DNA from 4 places in the Streptococcus respiraculi genome. Region 1 is predicted to be linked to each of the others. Evidence: predicted binding sites of a transcription regulator. Region 1 holds the regulator's gene; each other region holds the start of a gene.
What was found. The regulator Rex, encoded in region 1, represses fermentation and respiration genes when NADH is low (regulators of the CRP and FNR family bind a similar motif). The targets are predictions, from matches to a motif close to TTGTGAANTANTTCACAA.

Region 2: CHF41_RS03045 (formate/nitrite transporter family protein) is a predicted target of Rex. The motif match lies at 2,296-2,313, and genes of this name have one in related genera.
Region 3: adhE (bifunctional acetaldehyde-CoA/alcohol dehydrogenase) is a predicted target of Rex. The motif match lies at 3,113-3,130, and genes of this name have one in related genera.
Region 4: CHF41_RS03315 (class II fructose-bisphosphate aldolase) is a predicted target of Rex. The motif match lies at 1,871-1,888, and genes of this name have one in related genera.

The regions. Positions count from the first base shown of each region.
Region 1 is NZ_CP022680.1:1,420,560-1,425,734, reverse strand. It holds gene CHF41_RS06945 (ribose-phosphate diphosphokinase) at 1-884, shown strand, start outside; gene CHF41_RS06940 (cysteine desulfurase family protein) at 894-2,015, shown strand; gene CHF41_RS06935 (DUF1831 domain-containing protein) at 2,015-2,368, shown strand; gene CHF41_RS06930 (DUF4649 family protein) at 2,365-2,580, shown strand; gene CHF41_RS06925 (redox-sensing transcriptional repressor Rex) at 2,690-3,328, shown strand; gene CHF41_RS06920 (gamma-glutamyl-gamma-aminobutyrate hydrolase family protein) at 3,332-4,021, shown strand; gene radC (RadC family protein) at 4,018-4,698, opposite strand; gene CHF41_RS06905 (class A sortase) at 5,148-5,175, opposite strand, start outside.
Region 2 is NZ_CP022680.1:598,449-603,623, forward strand. It holds gene dltD (D-alanyl-lipoteichoic acid biosynthesis protein DltD) at 1-745, shown strand, start outside; gene CHF41_RS03040 (GFA family protein) at 852-1,223, shown strand; gene CHF41_RS03045 (formate/nitrite transporter family protein) at 1,464-2,246, opposite strand; gene CHF41_RS03050 (S41 family peptidase) at 2,429-3,685, shown strand; gene CHF41_RS03055 (LOG family protein) at 3,744-4,316, opposite strand; gene CHF41_RS03060 (MazG nucleotide pyrophosphohydrolase domain-containing protein) at 4,313-4,633, opposite strand; gene CHF41_RS03065 (endonuclease III domain-containing protein) at 4,787-5,175, shown strand, end outside.
Region 3 is NZ_CP022680.1:605,990-611,164, reverse strand. It holds gene adhE (bifunctional acetaldehyde-CoA/alcohol dehydrogenase) at 425-3,073, opposite strand; gene hisS (histidine--tRNA ligase) at 3,330-4,613, opposite strand; gene CHF41_RS03090 (GNAT family N-acetyltransferase) at 4,756-5,175, shown strand, end outside.
Region 4 is NZ_CP022680.1:650,758-655,932, forward strand. It holds gene CHF41_RS03295 (hypothetical protein) at 1-214, shown strand, start outside; partial or broken gene CHF41_RS10290 (acyltransferase family protein) at 237-1,297, shown strand; tRNA gene CHF41_RS03310 (tRNA-Leu) at 1,671-1,756, shown strand; gene CHF41_RS03315 (class II fructose-bisphosphate aldolase) at 1,930-2,811, shown strand; gene rpmB (50S ribosomal protein L28) at 3,092-3,280, shown strand; gene CHF41_RS03325 (Asp23/Gls24 family envelope stress response protein) at 3,531-3,896, shown strand; gene CHF41_RS03330 (DAK2 domain-containing protein) at 3,899-5,175, shown strand, end outside.

The DNA of each region.
Region 1 (5,175 bases):
CACTTGGGAAAATGACAACTCGCCAATTCTCCGACGGAGAAATCCAAGTCAACATTGAAGAAAGTGTACGTGGAGTTGATGTCTACATCATCCAATCAACTAGCTATCCTGTCAACAATCACCTTTGGGAGTTGTTGATTATGGTGGACGCATGTAAACGTGCCAGTGCACATTCTGTCACAGTTGTGATGCCTTATTTTGGCTATGCTCGTCAGGACCGTACAGCTGCTCCTCGCGAACCAATTACTGCAAAACTCGTTGCCAATATGCTCGTCAAAGCAGGTGTTGATCGTGTACTTTCACTTGATTTGCATGCTGTTCAGGTACAAGGTTTCTTTGACATTCCAGTTGATAACCTCTTTACGGTGCCATTGTTTGCTGAGCATTATATGGAAAAAGGCTTGTGCGGTGAAGATGTCGTCATCGTCAGCCCTAAAAATTCTGGTATCAAACGTGCGCGTAGTCTAGCAGAATATCTCAATTCTCCGATTGCTATTATCGATTACGCTCAAGATGATGCGGATCGTTCAGAAGGCTATATTATCGGGGATGTCGCTGGCAAAACTGCTATTTTAATTGATGATATTTTAAATACTGGTCGTACATTCTCAGAAGCAGCTCGTATCGTCCAAGAAGGTGGGGCAACCGAAATTTATGCGGTTGCAAGTCATGGACTCTTTGCAGGAACGGCCGCTGAACTCTTAGATCAGGCACCGATTAAGGAAGTTCTTGTGACAGACTCCGTAGCCAGCAAAGAACAATTACCAAAAAATATTGCTTTTATCACCGCTAGTGGCTTGATTGCTGACGCAATCATCCGTATTCACGAACGTCGCCCAGTCAGCCCACTCTTTAACTTTACCAATCCCAATAAAGATAACTAGGAGTTTTCTTTGATTTATTTAGACCATGCAGCAACCACATCACTGTCTGATGCTGCCCTTCAAACCTTTATGGATATTTCAAAAGAATACTATGGCAATCCCTCTAGTATTCACTGGGCAGGCAGAAAGGCAAATGCTATTTTACGCCAAGCTAGGACAGACATTGCTCAGATTCTTGCAACTAGGCCAGAATCGATTATCTTTACTTCAGGCGGATCAGAGGCAGATACCCTAGCCATTCAGGGCTATGCTCTTGCTCATCAACATAAGGGCAAACACTTGATAACAACTGCTATTGAACATCACGCTGTTCTCCATACAATGGAGTATTTAACAGAACGATTCGGGTTTGAAGTGACTTATATTGAGCCTGTCAATCAAGTGATTTCTGCTCAGCAGATTAAGGAAGCCTTGCGTCCAGACACCATTTTGGTCAGTGTCATGTATGCTAATAATGAAACTGGACTGCTACTTCCTATTCGAGAAATTGGAGAAATTATCACAAATCACCAGGCTGTTTTTCATGTGGATGCTGTCCAAGCGATTGGAAAAGTACCTATCTCACCTGAAGAACTACACATTGATTTCCTCTCTGCTGCTGCTCACAAGTTTCATGGTCCAAAAGGTGTCGGTTTCCTCTACAGCCGGATTCCCAACTTTGATTCACTCATCCACGGAGGACGGCAAGAAGACCAACACCGAGCAGGGACAGAAAATCTTGCAGGAATTGCTGCTATGGCAAGCGCTTTAAAAGAACAGACTACACAACTAGATCAGCATTTCCAGACCGTGACTGATTTAAAGAACTATTTATTAGAGAACTTGAAACCCATTGACCACTATCTCAATGAAACAGATCCTAGTTTGCCTTATGTGGTTAATATTGGCTTTCCTAATCAGCTCAACGAACAGCTTCTCATGCGACTAGACCTCGCAGGAATTGCTGTTTCAAGCGGTTCTGCTTGTACAGCAGGTGTCATTCAAAATAGTCATGTCCTTGAAGCCCTATATGGTCAAGATTCGCATCGACTAAAAGAATCCATTCGGATTAGCTTTTCACCTGAAAATACCAAGGAGGAACTTGACTTCCTCGTACAACAATTACATCAAATCATCGGAGGCACTCACTAATGGCTTTTGCAACATCTGTAACGCTAAAAAATTGTGACTATACCTACTCTATCAGTCCAGCAATTAAAAAATACACTTTGCGCGACAACACGTTTGAACAAACTCATGTCGGTAACTATCAATTGACCCGCATGTTGGAAGAAATTCCAAATTCCAACCAAGGATTCCTCCTCAAAATTATTATCAATAAAGACTTGACTGGTTTTAAAATCAACATAACAGATAAGTCAGGTTTACACTTGGTAGATATTTTTAAGGCCGGCGGAAATGCGGTTATTCAAGAGAAATTTTATTTCCTCATGGATAGTTTAGTTGACCGCGATATTTTCACAAAAGAAAGCCAAAAATCATGATTGAATTACGTTATCAAGATTCTTACCAACAAATTCGCTCACAAACTTTTGAGAATTTTGATGCTCTACTGCTTGCCTTCTCGGGTTGCGTGACCATTCCGGATCACCTCAAGGTACTCTCCTTAACTCAAGATGGTAAAGACTTAGGCTATCAAGGATTAATCGGCGACTTGTATCGGTATTTACAAGCCATCAATTCTGTAAACGAGTAGAAAAACAAGAAATTTTCTTGTTTTTTTCTTTTATTTCCAGGGGTAATCTGTTGCTTTTTTCACAAACTTTTACTAAAATAGAATAAATAACCTAAAGGAGTAAAAGATTGTGAAGAACGAAAAAAAATCTGCTATCCCTCGTGCTACTGCCAAACGTTTATCAATCTACTATCGCATCTTCAAACGATTCCATGCTGGAAATATTGAAAAGGCTAGTTCAAAAGAAATTGCTGAAGCTATCGGTATTGATTCTGCTACTGTTCGCCGTGACTTCTCCTACTTTGGTGAACTCGGTCGGCGTGGATTTGGTTATGATGTCAAAAAATTAATGGATTTCTTTGCAGATATCCTAAACGACAATTCGATTACAAACGTCATGCTAATCGGGGTCGGAAATATGGGACGTGCTCTCCTTCATTACCGTTTCCATGAACGCAATAAAATGAAAATCGTCATGGCTTTTGAAGCAGATGGGCATCCAGCAGTCGGTACAATTGATGAAAATGTACCCATTTACGCTATCTCTGAAATTGAAGAAAAAATCAAAGAAGCCAATGCTCAAACTGCTATTTTGACAGTGCCAAGTAGCAAGGCGCAGGAAGTTGCCAACGTTCTTGTAAAAGCGGGTGTCAAAGGAATTTTGAGCTTCTCTCCTGTCAATCTGTCTGTTCCTAAAGATGTTGTCGTTCAATATGTAGATTTGACAAGCGAATTACAGACCCTCCTTTACTTCATGAGAAAGGGTTAACCTATGAAACCCATTATCGGCATTTCGGGCAATGAGTTTAACAATGCTAGCGATGATACAGAGCCACTTTTAGCATATGCTGCTACTAGTTTTGTACAGGCCGTTGAAGATGCTGGTGGCGTTCCGCTAATCCTACCTATCGTATCTCCTGATACTGCAAAAATATACATCAGCATGATTGATAAGCTCATCTTGACTGGTGGGCAGAATGTCCTACCCTACTATTATGGACAAGAAAAGACGATTGATAGTGATAATTACCACGCCAAACGCGACGCCTTTGATCTTGCTCTTATTCGAGAAGCGATAGCGCAGCAAAAACCGATTTTAGGCATCTGTCGTGGAATGCAGCTCTTCAATGTTGCTATGGGGGGAACCTTGCACCAAGCCATTCCCAATCATTGGCAGACGATTGCTGCTAATACTCCTTCTCAGACCATCCAACTAGTAGCTGAGACAGCACTGGCTAGGATTTATGGAGAGCAAGCGCAAGTCAATTCCTTCCACAGACAAGCCTTGGATCAAGTCGCACCTAGTTTACAAGTCATCGGTCAGGCGGCTGATGGAATCATAGAGGCTGTTCTCATGACGGAAAACGTCTCTTTTCTCGGTGTTCAATGGCATCCTGAAATGCTCTACCAAACTTGCCCAAAATCGCAAAAATTGTTCAGATACTTCGTACAAGAATATTAGTCAAGCTGATTTTCCTCGCGTAAGCTATAGTAGCTTGACTTTCCGACAATTAAATGATCTAACAATATGAGTCCTAGCATATCGCAGGACTTTTTTAGTGCCTCTGTAAATGCGATATCATTGCGACTCGGTTGAACAAAACCTGACGGATGATTATGAACAATAATGATGGAGGTTGCCATACATTTAACAGCGTAGTGTAAAATTTCGCGTGGCTCTGCGATACTACGATTGACACTGCCAATAAAAATGGTGCGTTGACTGATAATTTTATTCTGGGTATCTAGATAAATTGCGACTAAATGCTCCTGTTTTTTAGAACCAAATTCTTGAATCATTTTTCTTGCAAGTAACTCGCTACCAACAATTTGTTCCTCGATAAGCAACTCAGACTGATTGATTCTTCTGCCGAGCTCAATCATCGCTTTTATTTCAATCGCCTTAACCTGACCAATTCCTGTTAACTCCTGTAATTCTGCAATGGATAAATCCTTTAGCATAGCAAGGTTGTCAATCTTTGCTAATAGATTATGTGAGACAGCAGAAACAGGTTGTTTTTTTGTACCTGTACGAATAAAAATCGCGAGCAGTTCTTGGTTGCTGAGTCGCTCAGCTCCTACTTCTAATAACCTTTCCCGTGGCAATAAACGTTCCTCTTTAAATGCAATCTTATACATCTGTTCCATTCCTCCTTATCTATTTATTCGCAAAAAAATAATTCATACTCGTCAAAAATCAAAGTCTAACGTCGCTAACTCACCTTGCTTCAACAGTCCAGTGGACTGTTGAAGGTTGGAAATAAAGATTATGCAATAATCCTCCGCTGACATTAGTCCAGTGGACTGTTGAAGGTTGAAAATAAAGATTATGCAATAATCTTCCGCTGACATTAGTCCAGTGGACTGTTGAAGGTTGGAAATAAAGATTATGCAATAATCCTCCGCTGACATTAGTCCAGTGGACTGTTGAAGGTTGGAAATAAAGATTATGCAATAATCCTCCGCTGGCATTAGTCCAGTGGACTGTGGAAGGTAGTCAGATTTTGATTTTTGTAGAGTATCATCCATTATTTCCGCATAATCATTTAGAAATAAAAAAAGAGGTTGAGCCATTTTGGCTCAGCCTCCTATAGTTGAACTTGGTTGTATTTCTTT
Region 2 (5,175 bases), 820 kb from region 1:
TCCCAATGTCACGATGGCAGAAACGATTAGAAAAGTGGCAAATGGGGAGGTCCTATCGGCTTCAGAAGAGCAGTTTATCGGGCTCATGGAACGTATCAATAAGCGTCAGGATATTTTCTTCAGTAGCTTGATTCCAAGTTATAATCGGCATTACGACCAACGTGTCCTACCAGAGTTGTCTCGCTTGCCGAATGAATTTTCTTACCAAGAACTGGAAAAAGTAGCAATTGAAGAAGCGAGAGAACACATCAAGAGTAATGATTTAGGGATTGATGATAAGTTTTACAAAAAACGCTTGAAAGCCAAGCTCCGGGAACTAAAAGGCGCTCAGAAGAATCTATCCTATATTAAGTCACCTGAATACAATGACTTGCAGCTGGTGCTCAACCAATTTGCTAAATCGAAGACCAATGTTCTCTTTGTCATTCCACCGGTGAATGAGAAATGGATGGCTTATACAGGTCTACGTGAGGACATGTACCAACAGACTGTTGAAAAGATTAAGTATCAGCTAGAAAGCCAAGGTTTTACCAATATTGCCGACTTTTCAAAAGATGGAGGCAAGCCTTACTTTATGCAGGACACCATTCACATGGGTTGGCTGGGCTGGCTTGAATTTGACAAGGTTGTTGATCCTTTTGTCTCAAATCCCAAACCAGCACCTGCCTACCACCTCAACCCAGCCTTTTTCAGCAAAGAATGGGCAAATTATGACGGTGATATGAAGGGATTTTCGCTTAAATAAACGGATAAGCTAACCCTATACAAGAAAATCAGTCAAAGCCGTGACAAGCGGTCTTTGACTTTTTGATAGACTGTTGTTGAACGATGTAGAGAAGGAGAAAAACCCGATGATTACAGGATCGTGTTTGTGCCAACAGGTAACCTATGAAGCAAAGGAACTGATATCGCCCATTGTATTTTGCCACTGTTCGTTTTGTAGAAAAGCAAGTGCTACAGCTTTCTCTGTAAATTCTATGGTGGAAGTTACTAGTTTTCAGTTGCTCTCTGGCAAGGAATCATTGGTGATTTATGAATCTTCGCCAGGGAAAAAACGTTACTATTGCAAAAACTGCCATAGTCAACTCTATCACATAAAGGATGAAATAGCTGATAAGCTAACCTTGAAGTTGGGAACGCTAGATAGCTGCGACCAAGATATTAGCCAGCTAGAGAAAAAACACATTTACGATGAGCAGTTTTTTCCATGGTTAGTAGATTAGTATAGCGAGTTCTCTTTTGCTATTGGTACTCAATAAAGATTAAAAAACTACATAAAAATACGGAACGAAAATCATGTTTTCGTTCCGTATTTTTATGAATTGATAGAGTTGTTGCGTTTTCATTTCTTAGTATTGGGTAAGACGAGTTAACGACGTCAGACTTTAATTTTTGACGAGTATAACGATGTCCTAACTTTTAGTCAGTGCACTATAATAGCCTGAAAACAGCAATGACGAATATTAGTCCACATAGACGCTTGATTGCTTATTCAACCAGCTGTAGAGGAGTCCGATGACTAGTCCACCACCGACATAGTTTCCAAGACCTGAGAAAAGGAAATTGGAAAGAACAGAGAGAAGATTCATACCTTCCACCGTTCCACCTGTTGAGAAGAAGGCGAGAGAGAAGGTTGAGAAGTTTGCGATAACGTGCTCAAAGCCGAGGAAGGCAAAGATAAAGATAATGAAAATGACGGAGATTGCTTTTCCGGCATCATCCTTCATCTTAAGAAAAGCAAAGACAGCGATATTGACCACCATATTGGCGAAAATTCCCTCGACAAATTGAGTGAGCGGTGTTTTGGCAAGCTTGGCAATGGTGCCTTGCACTAGATAGCTATCCATAGCCACATGCCCAATGGAATATGGAGCAGTTTGCGCCAGTAAGAAGCAGATGATGATTGCACCGACAAAGTTAAAGAAGATACAGGTTGCTAGAATCTTCAAAGCTGTTTTGGTTGGAATAACCTTGCGATAAATAGCCACCGTCATATACATCATATTCGATGTGCCGAGCTCTGCATTCATATAAAGAATCATGAGGAGCCCCCAGCCAAACATGAGACCGTAGCTAAATTTCCCGAGACCTGCTGCCACATGCTCTAGTTTGTCAGCTGTGTAAAGCGCAATGGCAATCCCAAGTGCCAGATAGACACTCGCAAAAATAGAGCGAAGGGCATATGCCCAATAGTTGCTTTCAATCAAGTCAGCTTTCTTCTTGATACTTTTATCGATTGTATACATCAATGCTTGATCTTGTCCTGCCACAATAAGTACCTACTTCTTTTTTTATTTGATATATTTATCACAAATTATACTATACCAAAAAATTGGTCAAAATGTAAGGGCTTTTATAAAGAAAATACAGCTTGCAAATCACTCTGTTTTAGGTATAATAAAAAACAAGTAATAATAGGAGGGATGATATGAAAAAAACAGAAATTTTTGACCAAGTGGTCGAGATGATGCGGGCAGATTCAGCGACTAAAAAGGATATCACTGGGGCGGATCCAGAAATGTATCGTCAGAAGATATCAGACGACATGTCAGAAGAGGAGTTTCTGTATCACATGCATTGTTACCTTGCAAGTTTTGGCATTCTTTCCCATGTGTCCTTCTTCAAGAAGAATCGCAAAGCGCTCGCAGTTCGTCTTAAGCGCCAAGGAGATATGCTCTATGTAGTGGAAGCAGCTCCCGCGACCAATCTTCAAAAAGGAGATAAGATTATTGCACTTGACGGTTGCGATATTCCAACCCTGTACCAAGAACATCGAGTCTATTTCACGAGTCCTACCGAGGAACGCCAAGCACAGGAATGGAAATATTTTGTCCATAAGGCTGATAGCCTTACAGTAATAAGGGCAAATCGGAAAGAGGAGATTCGACTTCAAAAAGTGGAGCAGGCGACGGAAGACAGATTTGAAGTGAAACAGTTACGGTCTAATCTTGTCTATCTTAAAATGGAGAATTTTTGGAATGAGGAAAAAATAGGAGCCCTTTACCAAGAAGCAGCTCCCTTACTAGAACAAGCTACCTACCTCATCATTGATGTCCGTGTCAATCATGGAGGCTCAGATTCTCTCTACTTTCCCTTAATCAAATACGCTTTACCAGAAGGGACAAGTCTTGCAGAAATTGATTTGTCGGGTTCAGGTATGGAAGTTCTCTACACAGAGAGAAATGTTGAGTTGCGTTTAGCTCTATTTCAAGAAAATCTGAAAGATGAACATTTATCAGAAGAAAGTCGCCAGTTCTTGCTGGAGTTTATTGACGAATTACAGACTAATCGTGGCAAGGGTTATGTTGTTCATAAGGAGGACGACTCCGATAGAGAGTATTTTGCTGGGATTGTAGGTACTGCTAAGCCAGAGAAGATCTTTGTTTTATCAGATGTAGAGTGTGGTTCCTCTGGAGATAATTTTGTTCAGATAATGAAAGAGTTGCCTAAGGTGACGGTACTTGGCAGACCGACCATGGGTATTTTGGACTACTCTAATTGCTGCTTCGTAGATTTTGATGACTACCAATTCATGTTTCCAACCTCACGTGATCTTGATCTTGATTTAGGAAAAGGCATGACAGATAAGGGGGTAGAACCAGATGTGTTCATTCCCTGGACTCCTGAACACTTAGAGCGTGATGTGGACTTGGAAGAATGTTTGAACTTATGTGTAAAACAATAAAAGAGTAAGAATCTTGGGACCTTTAAGATACCAAGATTCTTACTCTTTTGTGAATGGATTAAGTCTTGCTTCGATACTCGCGTGCTGCAGGTGGTTGATAGGTTGCAATAAAGTGTTCGATTTGTTCTAAATCATCTGAAAAGAGTGTCTTTTCACGATCTTCAGGTGTCAAAAATCCTGCGCTAACCATGTTATCAAAGAATTGTTCTAAGGCCTGATAGTAGCCTGTAATAGTAAAGAGAATGCAGGGTTTGTCGTTTTTTCCAATCCTTGCCCATGAGATAACTTCGCTGATTTCTTCCAAAGTACCAGGGCCACCAGGCAGTGCGATAAAAGCATCTGCCTCTTGTATCAAGGCCAATTTACGTTCAGACATGGTTTCAACTGTCCGTAATTCTGAGAGATGAGGATGGGCGAGTTCACGATCTTTAAGAAATTCTGGAATGATACCAATGACTTGCCCACCATGTGCGAGGACCGTATCTGCAATCAAGCCCATGAGTCCAGTATTGCCACCGCCGTAGACCAACGTATGGCCATTTTCTGCAATCCATTTGCCAAGGGCAATCGTTCCTTCTTGATAGCTTGGATTTTCTCCCAAACTTGCTCCACAGTAAACAGTTATATTCATTGTCCTTTAAACCTTTCTTCTAACTTTTTCTTATGGCTGGTCATGATGTCTTCAAGCGAAATCTGGTAGATATCTGCGATAATAAACAAATTATCTAATACATCGCCTAACTCCTCACGAATGTGGAGGAGATTTTCTTTCTGGTTGCTAATGGGTTCATCGGGGCGATCTCGTCCAATCTCCATTTTCCGAATCGCCTGTGCTAGCTCTCCTACCTCTTCACAGAGAAAATTAGTCCGAATAAAGGGATTGTAGGCATACCAACCACGCTCTTTGTAAAAACGACTGACCCAATCTTGGTAGTTCCGAATGTCCATGTTTGTCTCCTGATGGTACTTTTTAGTATTATAGCATGAGTGGTAGAAGAAAGCGAGAGGTTTATCAATAGGAAATCGATAATCAATGTACATAGCAAGAGAAATATGATAAAATACCAACAAAGATAGGTCATACGATTGAGTGGAATCAAAATGAACAAGAATGAGCAAGTTTTATGGAAGATTTTCGACACATTAGACAATTATTTTGCTCCTCTGGGATGGTATCCTGGTGATAGTCCGATAGAAAAAGTCATCGGTATGATTTTAGTTCAAAACACTAGCTTTACGACCGTCCGCTCGTCGATTGACAATCTAAAAGACTGTCTTTCCATTGAGGTCATGCTTCATTTACCACTAGAAGAGTTGCAGGAAAAAATCAAGCCAAGTGGTTTTTATGTCCAAAAGAGCCTCGCGATACGGGAGATCTTGACTTTGATAGACTCCTATGGTGGCTTTGAGGAGATAAAGAATGTGCATCCAGCATCATTTCGAGACAGGCTTGTATCCATTAAAGGAATTGGCAATGAGACCGCAGATGT
Region 3 (5,175 bases), 810 kb from region 1:
TTCAATATTTATCAAGTAAAAAGAAAGTAATTTCGAAAACGCTTTTAAAAACACATTTTTTCACTAAATTAGTATCTATTCTGAAAGTAGTTTCTTATGGAACGTAGGCAACTCTACTAGGAATAGAAAAAATTTTATTTTCGAGATTGACTATCATATAACCGAAACTCTTAGCAATGCTAATGTAGCGGTATTATTAAGAGTTTTTTTATCTCAAGTAATAGTCAATGAAAATCAAAAATAGCTATTGTACCTTATAAAGATCTACTCTTTAAGAAAGTATCCCAAAGTGCTAGCTTTGATTTTAATTGAGTATAAAAGAAAAAAAGATTGAAGAAAATTGTCCAAAATGGACTTTTCTTCAATCTGAAAGAAGCTGATCGAGTCAGCTTCTTTCCTTAGTTTTATTGGGGAACAATTTCAATTATTTGATACGACCTGGGCGTTCTTTGTAGCCATAGTAAGCATCTTCAATGATTTCTTGCATATGATCCACCATTGGGAGGCGTGGATTTGCAGGAGTACATTGGTCCTCGTAGGCAAGAAGTGCCAACTCGCGTGAGTATTTCTTCAATTCTTTTTCATCAACGCCCTGCTCTTTCAAGTTCATCTTGATTCCAACGCGTTCACCGAGGTCATAAACGGCTTTTGCGTATGATTCTACAGCTTCTTCTGGAGTTGAAGCTGGCAAGCCTAGCATGCGAGCAATTTCTTGGTAGCGCTCATCTGCACGGTAATAGTTGTATTTAGGCCATGTCGCTGCTTTAGCCGGACGTGTACCGTTATAACGGATAACGTATGGAAGTAAGATGGCATTGGTACGACCGTGCACTGTGTGGAAACGTCCACCTAATTTGTGGGCAATTGAGTGAGAAATTCCTAGGAAGGCATTCGCAAAGGCCATACCTGCCATTGTAGAAGCGTTATGCATTTTCTCACGAGAAACAAAGTCTGCGTTTTTAACAGAATTTTCAAGGTTTTCAAAGACAAGTTTAATCGCTTGAAGCGCAATACCGTCTGTATAGTCATTGGCCATTTGAGATACATAGGCTTCAGTCGCGTGGGTCAAGACGTCCATACCAGTATCTGCTGCTACAAAGCCTGGAACGGTCAAGACAAGAGCTGGGTCTACAATCGCAATAGTTGGGGTCAATGAGTAGTCAGCAAGTGGGTATTTGCGGTTGTTCTTCTTATCAGAGATAACAGCAAATGGTGTTACTTCTGAACCTGTACCAGAGGTTGTTGGAATACCGACGTATTTGGCTTTTTGTCCCAATTCTGGGAAGCGGAAAGCACGTTTACGGATATCCATGAATTTTTGTACCAAGTCACGGAAGTCCACTTCTGGTTGTTCATAGAAGAGCCACATGATTTTCGCAGCGTCCATTACAGAACCACCACCGATGGCAATGATTGTATCTGGCGCGAATGATTTCATCGCTTCTGCACCACGTTCAACAGTTGTAATGTCTGGATCTGGTTCAATATCTGAGAACACAGTGTACATTACTTTATTAGTACGCAATTGCAATTGCTCGATAACCCGTTGCACAAAGCCAAGTTTGACAATCAATTCATCTGCCACAATCATGACACGTTCAACGCCTGCCATTTTTTGGAGGTATTGGATTGAATCGCGTTCAAAGTAAATTTTTGATGGAACTTTAAACCATTGCATATTATTTCTCCGTCTTCCCACTTTCTTAATGTTCAATAAGTTCAACGCACTTACGTTATCACTGATTGAGTTACGACCATAAGAACCACAACCGAGTGTCAATGATGGGAGGAAGGCATTGTAAACATCACCGATACCACCGAAAGTAGATGGAGAGTTCCAAATAACACGGATTGCTTTCACGCGTGTTCCGAATTCTTTTGCCAAGTCTTCGTCTTCTGTATGGATTGCCGCTGAGTGACCAAGACCGTTGAATTCAACCATTTGGCTCGCTTTTTCGATACCATCTTCACGAGATTCTGATTTCAAGACAGCGATGACTGGTGATAATTTTTCACGTGTCAATGGCTCATTTGGTCCTACTTCTGCAACTTCTGCTGCAAGAATATTGGTTCCTTCTGGCACTTTAAAACCTGCTTGCTCAGCAATCCATGCTGCTGGTTTTCCGACGATATCTGCATTCAATTTTGCTTCGCCACAGTTTTTGCTGTTAGCTTTTGCACCAAAGCAGAATTCTTCAAGAAGGGCTTTTTCTTTCTTATTAACAAAGTAAACATGGTAAGACTTGAACTCTTTTACAAAGTCATCGTAGATTTCTTTATCGATAATCACTGCTTGCTCAGATGCACAGACCATACCATTGTCAAATGATTTAGACATCACGATGTCGTGCGCTGCTTGGCGAATGTTTGCTGATTTTTCAACATAGGCTGGTACGTTCCCCGCACCTACCCCAAGAGCTGGTTTTCCACATGAGTAAGCTGCACGCACCATGGCATTACCACCTGTTGCAAGGATTGTTGCAATACCGTCATGTTTCATCAACTCAGAAGTTGCTTCCATTGATGGTTTTGTAATCCATTGAATACAGTTTTCAGGAGCCCCTGCTGCCACCGCTGCTTCATAGACGATACGCGCTGCGTGAGCAGATGATTCTTGGGCAGATGGGTGGAAGGCAAAAATAATTGGATTACGCGTTTTAAGAGCAATCAATGATTTAAAGATAGCTGTTGATGTAGGATTGGTTGTTGGTGTTACACCACAGATAACGCCGACTGGCTCTGCAATCAAAGTCAATCCTGTTACTTCATCATCTTCAATGACACCTACTGTTTTTACACCACGCATATTGTTTACAACGTGCTCACAAGCAAACAAGTTTTTAGTTGCCTTATCTTCAAAGACCCCACGTCCTGTTTCTTCTTGAGCGTGTTGAGCCAAGACACCATGTTGATCAAGAGCTGCAACGGATGCTTTTGCTACAATGTAGTCCACCTGCTCTTGATTCAATTGACGAAACTCTTCAAGGGCAACCAATCCCTTTTGAACAAGCCCATCAACGTGTGCACGAGCTTCTGCTAATTTTTCCTCTGGTGATACTTTTTTCTCAGCCATCTATGGTTCCTCCAATATTGTTTTCTGTCAACTTTTTATTTGTTAACTTTTTCACAAATATATTCTACACCTTTTCGAGAGTTTTGTAAATAGTTTGTTAAGTATTTCACAAATTAATTTTAAAATATTGTGATTTTTTCTCAAATACCCCGATAAATAGCACTTTCTTGGCTTTGTTTGTGATTTTTTTCTCAAACTTTTTTTATTTCACAAGAAAAAAATAAGGAAAATCCTGTAAGATTCCCCTTGTTTTTCATTATTGATGACTCATTTTCTCGAAAATACTCTTGAAATTCAATTGTACATCTTCTAATAACACGGTCACTTCTTCCCGTGTTTGATTATTTTTCACAGTTACTTGACCTTGTTCCACTTCGCTTTCACCCAGAGTGAGTAATACCCGTGCCTTTAGCTGGTCAGCGGACTTGAACTGGGCTTTGATCTTACGTCCTAGGTAATCGCGCTCCACCTTAAAACCTTGATTGCGAAGAGCCTGTACAATTTCTAAGGCCTTGCTATTTACTTCTTGCCCCAAAACAGCAACATAGACATCCAGTTCTTCTGCTACTGGAAGATCTACCCCTTGCTTTTCAAGCACCAAGAGCAGACGCTCAATGCCCATACCAAAGCCGAAACCTGGCGTTGCTGGTCCGCCAAAATACTCGACCAAGCCGTCATAACGACCTCCAGCACAGATAGTCAACTCACTTCCTGACACCTCTGTGATAAACTCGAAAATCGTATGGTTATAGTAATCCAGACCACGCACCATATTGGTATCAATCACATAGTCAATACTTAAGGCCTCTAACATCCCACGAACCTGATCAAAATGAGCTTGACTTTCCTCGTCCAAGTAATCCAGAATAGACGGAGCATTTTCTACAGCCATCTTGTCCTCTTTTTCCTTGCTATCAAGAACTCGGAGCGGATTTTCTTCCAAGCGGCGTTGACTATCTTTTGATAGGGTCTCTTTCAGCGGTGTTAAATAATCAATCAAAGCCTGACGATAAGCGGTACGGCTTGCACTACTTCCCAAGGTATTCAAGTGTAGCGTAATATTTTGAATGCCAATTTCCTTGAAAAATTGTGCCGCCATGGCAATCGTTTCTACATCTGTCGCAGGATTGCTAGAACCGAAGCACTCCACCCCAATCTGATGAAACTCACGCAAACGCCCTGCCTGCGGACGCTCATAGCGGAACATCGAGCCCATATAGTAGAGTTTAACAGGCTTTTGCACCTCAGGCGCAAAGAGTTTATTTTCTACATAAGAGCGAACGACAGGAGCTGTCCCTTCTGGACGAAGCGTGATGTGGCGATCACCCTTGTCATAAAAATCATACATTTCCTTGCTGACGATGTCCGTTGTATCCCCAACCGAGCGACTAATCACCTCATAATGCTCAAAAATCGGCGTGCGAATTTCTTGGTAGTTGTACTTGCCAAAGGTCTTGCGGGCAAACTCTTCCACATACTGCCACTTGGCAGACTCTTTCGGTAAAATATCTTGGGTTCCTTTAGGTTTTTGTAATTTCATGCGTTTCTATCCTTTTCAGAGTATCATTCCCCCTATTTTATCACATTTCAGAGGACAAGAAAAGACAGACTTCAGAGTTCCTAGACAAGGGCTCCCGAACTTGCTATACTAAAGAATAATATTTACCAGAAAGGGGACTAGCATGGACACCTACTATCTCAGCAAGCCCACGGAAAAAGATCTGCCCTTTATCGAGACCTTCAAACAAGAATTTACAGAACAACATCAACATCTCAATGGTGGCTCTCGCTTGGAAGAAATGCCTGACCTCGCTACTTGGCTCATCCACATCAAGCAACAAGAAAAACAGCCTAAGCCTAACCGCGCACCCTCGACAACCTTGATTTTCAAACGTGAAAATGAAGATAAAATCATTGGGATTGTCAATATCCGCCATCATATCGAGCAGGATTTTCTAATGAATATAGCTGGCCATATCGGCTACTCTATTGTACCGAGCGAACAAGGAAAAGGCCTTGCAAAAGTTCAACTAGCACAAGCGCTAGATTTTTGCCGGAATTTAGGATTGTCAGAGGTTTTAGTGACTTGCGCAACTTGGAAC
Region 4 (5,175 bases), 770 kb from region 1:
AAATACAGTCATCACGCATACATCAGAAGAGCCGAAAGCTCCAGAACCAGCAAAACCAACAAAAGAAACACCTGTACGAGCAGCGTCAATTCTTTCTAAAACAGGTGAAACGGAATCAATTTTAAGTCTTATGGGAGGACTTATGTTATCAGGTCTAGAATTGGTAAGAATACTAAAAAGTAGTATTTTATGGTATAATACAATTGTTTATTAGTGATGTATGAGGAGAGTATAGAGTGAATTCGCAGAGGAATTATGGAATAGATTTGCTTCGCTTGCTTTTAATGTTTATGGTCTGCGTGTTGCATGTGCAGGGACATGGTGGAATATTAGAAGCAGTGCCTATAGGTTCTTTGAGACATAAGGTATTTTGGTTAATAGAAATCGCTTCGTATTGTGCGGTCGATTCTTTTGCGATTATAAGTGGTTATACTGCAACTAATCGTAAACATAGGTATGAAAAAATCGTTTCGATGTGGTTTCAAGCGTTATTTTATTCCTTTGTTCTCACCATTTTGTTATCTATTCTAGGTATAGGTGACGGGGTAGATAAGATAGATTTCAGTCGGAGTATCTTTTTGGTGACTTTTGGGCAGTTTTGGTATGTTACTGCTTATTTTGCTTTATTTTTGCGATGCCAATTTTAAATAAGTTTTTGTTTTCAGTTAGTGAATCGCAAGGTAAGAAAACATTTCTCATTCTCATACTGTTGTTTTCAATCATGGGGCGCTTTGGGGATCCATTCAAATCACAAAGTGGCTATTCAGCTATTTGGTTAATGGTATTATATTGTCTTGGTGTTTTGGCTAAAAGACTCAACCTGTTTGCGCAGAAGAGATCATTAACACTAATTCTAATATGGATGCTCTGTATCTTTTTTACTTGGTTCACCTATATCAAGAAAGGCGATATATTTTATATTAGCTATATCTCGCCAACCATTGTATTATCGGGGTTGATAATGGTTATTCTTTTCTCTAGGCTACAACTCAGCTCTAATATGATTTCAGTGATTTCAAAGTTATCTCCACACGCATTTGGTATTTATTTGTTTCATAGTAACCAAGTGATTTTGAATCATATCCTTAAGGGTGCTACCGCGTTTGTTGTGAATAAATCAATAATCGTTGCAGTTCTGTATGTGTTTTTCTTTGCATCTTTAATTTTTATTTCAGGACTATTTGTAGAGATAGTGAGAAGTAAGATGGATAAACAATTAAATATTCCAGCTTTAAGTCAAAAGATAGTGCTTGTATCTGACAAACTATTGTTACAGTTTTTTCAGTTATTTACTTAACTTTGCAAAGTGTAGCTGGCGACAAGGAAGGCGTTGCTTGGTGGAGAATAGAATGCAAGAGTTTATTGCCTAATCTCTTACACTAATAGTGCTCAATTTGTAAAATTAAGAGGAAAAAGTCCTAGCGTGCTTCCAACATACTAGGACGCCGAGTGAAGCAACTGGAACTTGCTTAACTCAGTATATATGACTATGATAAGGGATAATCACATCATTATCAAGGGCTGGGCAAGTGAAAGTTCAGGCCTTTTTTATAATTCTCGATTCTCTTGTCAAGAGATGTTAGCTTCTCTACAAAAAAATTACCACAAACAATTTCAAAAAAGTGTTGACAAGAGGTGGAGGAGCTGATATACTGGTAGAGTACTCAATCGCGGGGATGGCGGAATTGGCAGACGCGCAGGACTAAGGATCCTGTGACCGCTTTAGGTCGTGAGGGTTCAAGTCCCTCTCTCCGCATCGGATAAGACTGGTTCAGCCAGTCTTTTTTTTCTTGTAAAAGGAAAATGAAAATACCGCCTTTTTCAAAATCTCGGTTGAAAGAGCCGAAAAAAAGTGGCGTTTTTCCTAAAAAAGTGATAAAATAAACAATGTAAGTGGGAATGCCCACAAAAATAAAAGGAGGCTAGAAAATGCCAGTCGTTTCAGCAGAAAAATTTGTCCAAGCAGCTCGTGACAATGGTTACGCAGTTGGTGGATTTAACACAAACAACCTTGAGTGGACTCAAGCTATCTTGCGTGCAGCAGAAGCTAAAAAAGCTCCTGTTTTAATCCAAACATCAATGGGTGCAGCAAAATACATGGGTGGTTATAAAGTAGCTCGTAACTTGATTGCAAACCTTGTAGAATCAATGAACATCACTGTTCCAGTTGCGATTCACCTTGACCACGGTCATTACGAAGATGCACTGGAGTGTATCGAAGTTGGTTACACTTCAATCATGTTTGACGGTTCACACCTTCCAGTTGAAGAAAACCTTGAAAAAGCACGCGAAGTGGTTAAATTGGCACACGCAAAAGGTATTTCAGTTGAGGCTGAAGTTGGAACAATCGGTGGAGAAGAAGACGGAATCATCGGTTCTGGTGAGCTTGCTCCAATCGAAGATGCAAAAGCAATGGTAGAAACTGGTATCGACTTCTTGGCAGCTGGTATCGGTAATATCCACGGTCCATACCCAGCAAACTGGGAAGGTCTTGACCTTGATCACTTGAAGAAATTGACAGAAGCTGTTCCAGGTTTCCCAATCGTACTTCACGGTGGTTCTGGTATTCCTGATGAGCAAATCCAAGCAGCAATCAAACTTGGTGTTGCAAAAGTGAACGTAAACACTGAGTGCCAAATCGCATTTGCAAACGCAACTCGTAAATTTGCAGCAGCTTATGAAGCAAATGAAGCAGAATACGATAAGAAAAAACTCTTCGACCCACGTAAATTCTTGGCTGACGGCGTAAAAGCTATCCAAGCATCAGTTGAAGAGCGTATCGATGTTTTCGGTTCTGAAAACAAAGCGTAATTCGCAATCATTGATGGCAACTTCTCATGAGAGAAGTTGTTTTTTAGTGTATGGAAATAACAGCTAGCAAGTAGGCAAGCTAGAAAGGTTGACGAGAGGATGTAAACTATATTAGCTGAAACACTTATTTTGGCTTTAATAGCGTTTTATCCACGAAAGAGAATACATGATTTGAAAAAATTGAAAGTTCTTCTTGCAAAGAGTTGCATTTTTTGGTAGAATAATCAAGTATGTGGTGCTAGCACATCCGTAATATTTGATCAAATGAGGAGGAATACACATGGCTAAAGTATGTTATTTTACAGGTCGTAAAACTGTATCAGGAAACAACCGTTCACATGCGATGAACCAAACAAAACGTGCGGTAAAACCAAATCTTCAAAAAGTAACTGTTTTGATTGATGGAAAACCTAAAAAAGTTTGGGCTTCAGCTCGTGCCCTTAAATCAGGCAAAGTAGAACGTGTTTAAAAAAAGAGGTCCGGCGGACCTCTTTTTCACGAGTTCGGAAACGAAAAAGCTAGTTTAGAGGTCCGGTGGACCTCTTTTTCACGAGCTCGGAAACGAAAAAGCTAGTTTAGAGGTCCAGTGGACTCTTTTAGTTTGTTCGGCTAAGGTCATTGTGTTTGCTACCTTCTTATTCTGCTGTGACAGTCTAATTTTTTACAGTCATGAGAAATTATGGTAAAATAAGGTGATAAAATGATTTGAGGTACGAAAAATGACGGTTAAGATCAATACAAAAGATGGCCAGATTGAACTAACAGATGATGTCATTGCGACAGTTGTTGGTGGTGCTACAACGGAGATTTTTGGCGTTGTTGGTATGGCAAGCAAATCTGCGATTAAGGATAATTTTCAAGCGCTTCTTGGGAAGGAAAACTACGCTAAAGGTGTCGTGATTAAAACGACTGAAGAAGGGCATATTGCGGTCGATGTTTATACTGTAATGAGCTATGGTGTGAAAATCAGCGAAGTTTCTCGCAACATTCAAGAACGTGTGAAGTTTAACTTAGAAAATCAATTGGGTATTGCAGCAGATACAGTCAATGTTTATATTCAAAATATCAAGGTCGTAGGAGAATAATGGTGTCTAAAATTACAACTAGTTTATTTCAAGAAATGGTGCAGGCTGCATCAACTCGCCTGAATAAACAAGCAGAATATGTCAATTCATTAAATGTCTTTCCTGTTCCAGATGGCGATACAGGGACAAATATGGGAATGACCATCACAAATGGTGCAAAAGAAGTATCTGATAAACCTGCTAGTACAGTTGGTGAAGCAGCTCAGATTTTGTCAAAAGGTCTTTTGATGGGTGCGCGTGGAAATTCAGGTGTTATCACTTCTCAATTGTTCCGTGGCTTTGGTCAATCTGTCAAAGGAAAGGATGAATTGACAGGAAAAGACTTGGCACAAGCCTTCCAGCATGGAGTTGAAGTAGCTTACAAGGCTGTTATGAAACCAGTTGAAGGTACGATTTTAACGGTATCACGTGGTGCAGCAACAGCCGCTTTGAAAAAAGCAGAACAAACCAATGATGCTGTTGAAGTTATGCGCGCGACTTTAGAAGGTGCTAAACGTGCCCTCAAGAAAACACCAGAAATGCTTCCAGTATTGAAAGAAGTTGGCGTGGTGGATTCTGGTGGACAAGGTCTGGTTTACATCTATGAAGGGTTTTTGGCTGCTTTAACTGGTGAATATATTGCTTCTGATGATTTTGAAGCAACTCCTGCGGTGATGTCTGGTATGATCAATGCAGAACATCACAAGTCGGTTGCAGGTCATGTCGCAACTGAAGACATTACCTTTGGTTACTGTACAGAAATTATGGTGGCGCTTCGCCAAGGCCCAACCTATGTGAAAGAATTTGACTACGAAGAATTTCGAACCTACTTGAACGATCTAGGCGATTCTCTTCTTGTGGTCAATGACGATGAAATCGTGAAAGTCCACGTCCATACGGAGGATCCAGGACTTGTCATGCAGGCTGGTCTCCAATACGGTAGCTTGGTCAAGGTCAAAGTAGATAATATGCGTGAGCAACACGAAGCGCAGGTGGAAAAAGAAGAAAGTTTCCAAAAGCCAGCTGAGCAAAAAGAATACGCAGTTATTGCCGTTGCAGCAGGAGAAGGATTGACAGAAATTTTTAAATCACAAGGTGTAGACTATGTGATTTCTGGTGGTCAAACTATGAACCCTTCTACTGAAGACTTTGTGAAAGCAATTGACTTAGTCAATGCACGCAACGTTATCTTATTGCCGAATAATAAGAATATTTTAATGGCGGCTCAATCAGCGGCAGAGGTAGCAGAAGTGGCGGTCAAAGTCGTGGAAACACGCACGATTCCACAAGGCTTTACGAG